Regions from separate parts of the Chryseomicrobium palamuruense genome, predicted to be linked through region 2. Evidence: a T-box and tRNA genes for the amino acid it is inferred to sense, from the RefSeq annotation. Region 2 holds a T-box; the other holds one or more tRNA genes.
The links. The T-box of region 2 lies ahead of ileS (isoleucine--tRNA ligase). A T-box ahead of a tRNA ligase gene usually reads a tRNA of that ligase, here a tRNA-Ile.

Region 1 (2,347 bases), on a different contig from region 2:
TCAAATGAATACATAGTCTAGTGACGATAGCGAAGAGGTCACACCCGTTCCCATACCGAACACGGAAGTTAAGCTCTTCAGCGCCGATGGTAGTTGGGGGTCTCCCCCTGTGAGAGTAGGACGTCGCTAGGCAATGGAGGATTAGCTCAGCTGGGAGAGCACCTGCCTTACAAGCAGGGGGTCGGCGGTTCGATCCCGTCATCCTCCACCATTTATTTATAAAGTGTAATAGCCTGCTCCAGAAAATCCGAGAAAATCAGGCGTGCACAAAGAGGCGCCCTTTGCCTCATTGGGTGCGACAGATTTTAGAGTGAGTTTCTAGGCTATGAAACTGGAATCTACACCGTGCCGGTGTAGCTCAACTGGTAGAGCAACTGACTTGTAATCAGTAGGTTGAGGGTTCAAGTCCTTTCGCCGGCACCACTTTGAGAGCCATTAGCTCAGTTGGTAGAGCATCTGACTTTTAATCAGAGGGTCGAAGGTTCGAGTCCTTCATGGCTCACCATTTATTATGAATATGCGGGTGTGGCGGAACTGGCAGACGCACTAGACTTAGGATCTAGCGCCGCAAGGCGTGGGGGTTCGACTCCCTTCACCCGCACCATTTTCATAAAGCGGAAGTAGTTCAGTGGTAGAACACCACCTTGCCAAGGTGGGGGTCGCGAGTTCGAACCTCGTCTTCCGCTCCATTATTTTTTTGCCTTTTTACACCCTTGCCGGGGTGGCGGAACTGGCAGACGCACAGGACTTAAAATCCTGCGGTAGGTGACTACCGTACCGGTTCGATTCCGGTCCTCGGCACCACTTTTCAACTAGATAGTATGCGCCCGTAGCTCAATTGGATAGAGCGTCTGACTACGGATCAGAAGGTTGTGGGTTCGACTCCTGCCGGGCGCGCCATAATACGAGAAGTAGCTCAGCTTGGTAGAGCACTTGGTTTGGGACCAAGGGGTCGCAGGTTCGAATCCTGTCTTCTCGACCATTTATACTTTTCATCCTACTCAGAGGTTTCAAGATACGAGCAGTTCGAGGAAGAATTGCGATGCGTATTGTAAGCCGAACATGGGGCCTTAGCTCAGCTGGGAGAGCGCCTGCCTTGCACGCAGGAGGTCAGCGGTTCGATCCCGCTAGGCTCCACCAATTTAACTTTATACTTATTATGGCGGCCTAGCTCAGCTGGCTAGAGCGTACGGTTCATACCCGTGAGGTCGGGGGTTCGATCCCCTCGGCCGCCATCTTAAGGACCTTTAGCTCAGTTGGTTAGAGCAGACGGCTCATAACCGTCCGGTCGCAGGTTCGAGTCCTGCAAGGTCCACCAGTATAATCATACAGCGGAGGTATACCCAAGTCCGGCTGAAGGGATCGGTCTTGAAAACCGACAGGCGAGTCAAATCGCGCGGGGGTTCGAATCCCTCTACCTCCTCCATTTCTTTATAAAGTGAAACATCCTGATCCAGAAAGTCCGAATCAATCAGGCGTGCACAAAAAAGGCGTTCTTTGCCTTGTTGGGTGCGACAGATTGAAGAGTGGGTTTCTAGGATGTGTAACTAGAGTCAACTAAATACTATTGTCGCGGGGTGGAGCAGCTCGGTAGCTCGTCGGGCTCATAACCCGAAGGTCGCAGGTTCAAATCCTGCCCCCGCAACCAAGGTCCCGTGGTGTAGCGGTTAACATGCCTGCCTGTCACGCAGGAGATCGCGGGTTCGATTCCCGTCGGGACCGCCATTTTTTAAAACAGAATACATAATCGGCTCAGTAGCTCAGTTGGTAGAGCAAAGGACTGAAAATCCTTGTGTCGGCGGTTCGATTCCGTCCTGAGCCACCATTTGCGGGTGTAGTTTAGTGGTAAAACCCCAGCCTTCCAAGCTGGTGATGAGGGTTCGATTCCCTTCACCCGCTCCAACAATGGGCCTATAGCTCAGCTGGTTAGAGCGCACGCCTGATAAGCGTGAGGTCGATGGTTCGAGTCCATTTAGGCCCACCATGTTATTCCGAAGTAGCTCAGTTGGTAGAGCATCCGGCTGTTAACCGGCAGGTCGCAGGTTCGAGTCCTGCCTTCGGAGCCATTATGGGGAAGTACTCAAGTGGCTGAAGAGGCGCCCCTGCTAAGGGTGTAGGTCGGGCAACCGGCGCGAGGGTTCAAATCCCTCCTTCTCCGCCATATGGATTGGCCCCTTGGTCAAGCGGTTAAGACACCGCCCTTTCACGGCGGTAACACGGGTTCGAATCCCGTAGGGGTCATCAGAAAACACTCTCTTCTTTCGAGAAGAGAGTGTTTTTTTCTTTTTGTAATCTGAATACCCCCTGCAATGCAGGGGGTTCCTGAGAGCTTTCAGCTATGGACAAA
Region 2 (2,347 bases):
CATTCGCACGCACCTGGATATACGTAAATTCAGGGTGCACAGAGATTCCCAGGTTTGCGGGAATCGTCCAAGGAGTTGTCGTCCAGATGATGAAACGGACACCTTCTTCAAGAACTCCTTTTCCATCCGTCACTTCAAAGCTCACATAGATCGAAGCAGATTTTTTATCTTTGTACTCGATTTCTGCTTCTGCAAGTGCTGATTCAGAAGAAGGTGACCAATAAACTGGCTTTAACCCTTTGTATATATAGCCTTTTTTCGCCATTTCACCAAATACTTGAATTTGACGAGCTTCGAATTGTGGCTTTAATGTCACATATGGATTGTCCCAATCCCCTGTGACACCAATACGTTTGAACTGCTCACGCTGATTATCGATTTGTTCGTAGGCATACTCTTCACAAAGTTTACGGAATTCTGCAACCGACATTTCTTTACGTTTCACGCCTTTATTTGTCAGTGCTTGCTCAATCGGAAGACCATGTGTATCCCAGCCTGGTACATACGGCGCCTGGAAACCAGACATCGATTTATAACGCACGATCATGTCTTTCAATACTTTATTTAATGCGTGTCCAATGTGCAAGTCGCCATTTGCATAAGGAGGGCCATCGTGCAAAATAAATTTCGGCTTGTCTTTTGAACGATCTAAATTCTTTTGGTAGATGTCTTTTTCTTTCCACATTTGTTGAATTTGCGGTTCTTTTGTTGGCAGACCCCCACGCATCGGGAAGTCCGTTTTTGGCATCAATAACGTATCTTTATACTCCATTTAGTATCTCTCCTTAGTTGTAAATAAACCTACTTGGTACTGGCACGTATAATTTACTAAGCATTTCTGGGCAGTCGGCTACGCTTTTCTTTTTTGTCTAGTTGCGCCTCCTAGAAACACACGAAAAATGCCATCGCAGCCGTTGAGGCCAAGTGCGCCTCCCCGTATACGCTGTCATTTGTCGGAGTTTCTGGGCAGTCGGCTACGCTTTTCTTAAGACAAAAAATCCCCGCCCCAGAAAGGGACGAGGATTTCGCGGTACCACCCTAATTGCAGATTACTCTGCCACTTAGCTGACCGTAACGTGGTCGAACGGGGCTACTTACTCGTTCAGTAGTCCGGCTCAAAAGTGATCTGCACGTTCCGACATCTGTTTGGGCTTGCACTATCCCCAAATCGCTAGTTTCCTGTCCTGGAACGGCTGTCTTTTTCACTGCCTTTTTCTATGTCATTATTATAAGTACTTCTCTATGTATCGTCAAGATTCTTATTAATCTTCGGATGCTGTAATTCGTTCAAGTGTGGTTGTGTCTACATCTGTTTCCATCAAATGATCCCAATCATCTGTGTTGATGAGTTCAAGTTGCGCTTCAATCAACATTTTGAAACGATTACGGAACACTTTAGATTGTTTCTTTAAATCTTCGATTTCAAGCGCAATCTTACGAGCTTTCGTTAACGCCTCGTTAACGATACGATCTGCATTCTTTTCTGCTTCTTTCACAATCAATTTCGCTTCTTTTTGAGAGTTGCGGCGGACCTCTTCAGCAGCTTCTTGAGCGACGACAATCGATTTTTGCAGTGTGGATTCAATCGTTGTAAAGTGACCCACGCGTTCACTGGTTGACTTCAATTGTTGTTCAAGTTCCTTCTTTTCACGAAGCAACAACTCAAAATCCTTCATGATTTGTTCTAAAAACTCGTTGACTTCATCTTCGTTATAGCCACGAAATGATTTACTAAATTCTTTCTGGTCAATATCTACAGGTGTTAATGGCATACGTACAACTCCTTCTGAACAATTCGTTACACTCATTATACCGTCCACTGTTGAGGAAAGCAGTAAAATTTCTTAAAAATTCACCTTTTTTGCTCTATTTTTAAGAGCTGCAGGCGGATTTTTTCTTTTTTCGTACGTCCTTCGACAAGCCCTATTTGGAATCGGCCAAAAGTACGCAAAGAAACGACATCCGATTCATTTAACACAAATGATCCATCTTCGACTACGGACCAATTGACTTTTACTTTCCCGCCTTTAATAAAAGCTGCCGATTTTTGACGAGAGATATTCCAAGCAGAAGCCAAAACTGTATCTAACCTCATCGAACTAAGAATATGGAGTTCAGTTAACCATTCTTCAGAATCTTTGTGAAGGACTTCTTCAGGAGCGGCATCTTCTGCTTGAACTTTTACTTTTCCAATTGATGTAAGGTTCGTTCGAACATAGTCACTGATTTCCTGTGCTGCCGCAAATTGAGCGACGCCGTCATGAACTCGAATATCACCAAACTTAGAGCGGTCGAGGCCGAGTGACATGAGTGACCCTAGCACATCCGAATGCTTCAGCGTTACAAA

Region 1: it has a tRNA-Ile gene. The T-box ahead of ileS (isoleucine--tRNA ligase) is inferred to sense a tRNA for this amino acid. The anticodon was not compared.

Annotation. Positions count from the first base shown of each region.
Region 1 covers NZ_JBHSEF010000004.1:8-2,354, reverse strand. Annotated here, with positions in the region: rRNA gene rrf (5S ribosomal RNA) at 17-132, shown strand; tRNA gene ACFO0S_RS00330 (tRNA-Val) at 136-211, shown strand; tRNA gene ACFO0S_RS00325 (tRNA-Thr) at 348-423, shown strand; tRNA gene ACFO0S_RS00320 (tRNA-Lys) at 430-505, shown strand; tRNA gene ACFO0S_RS00315 (tRNA-Leu) at 520-604, shown strand; tRNA gene ACFO0S_RS00310 (tRNA-Gly) at 615-689, shown strand; tRNA gene ACFO0S_RS00305 (tRNA-Leu) at 716-804, shown strand; tRNA gene ACFO0S_RS00300 (tRNA-Arg) at 824-900, shown strand; tRNA gene ACFO0S_RS00295 (tRNA-Pro) at 906-982, shown strand; tRNA gene ACFO0S_RS00290 (tRNA-Ala) at 1,065-1,140, shown strand; tRNA gene ACFO0S_RS00285 (tRNA-Met) at 1,162-1,235, shown strand; tRNA gene ACFO0S_RS00280 (tRNA-Ile) at 1,242-1,318, shown strand; tRNA gene ACFO0S_RS00275 (tRNA-Ser) at 1,334-1,426, shown strand; tRNA gene ACFO0S_RS00270 (tRNA-Met) at 1,572-1,648, shown strand; tRNA gene ACFO0S_RS00265 (tRNA-Asp) at 1,650-1,725, shown strand; tRNA gene ACFO0S_RS00260 (tRNA-Phe) at 1,750-1,825, shown strand; tRNA gene ACFO0S_RS00255 (tRNA-Gly) at 1,829-1,902, shown strand; tRNA gene ACFO0S_RS00250 (tRNA-Ile) at 1,908-1,984, shown strand; tRNA gene ACFO0S_RS00245 (tRNA-Asn) at 1,991-2,066, shown strand; tRNA gene ACFO0S_RS00240 (tRNA-Ser) at 2,071-2,161, shown strand; tRNA gene ACFO0S_RS00235 (tRNA-Glu) at 2,170-2,241, shown strand.
Region 2 covers NZ_JBHSEF010000011.1:40,932-43,278, reverse strand. Annotated here, with positions in the region: gene ileS (isoleucine--tRNA ligase) at 1-772, opposite strand, end outside; T-box leader at 1,010-1,215, opposite strand; gene ACFO0S_RS04760 (DivIVA domain-containing protein) at 1,263-1,772, opposite strand; gene ACFO0S_RS04755 (YlmH family RNA-binding protein) at 1,853-2,347, opposite strand, start outside.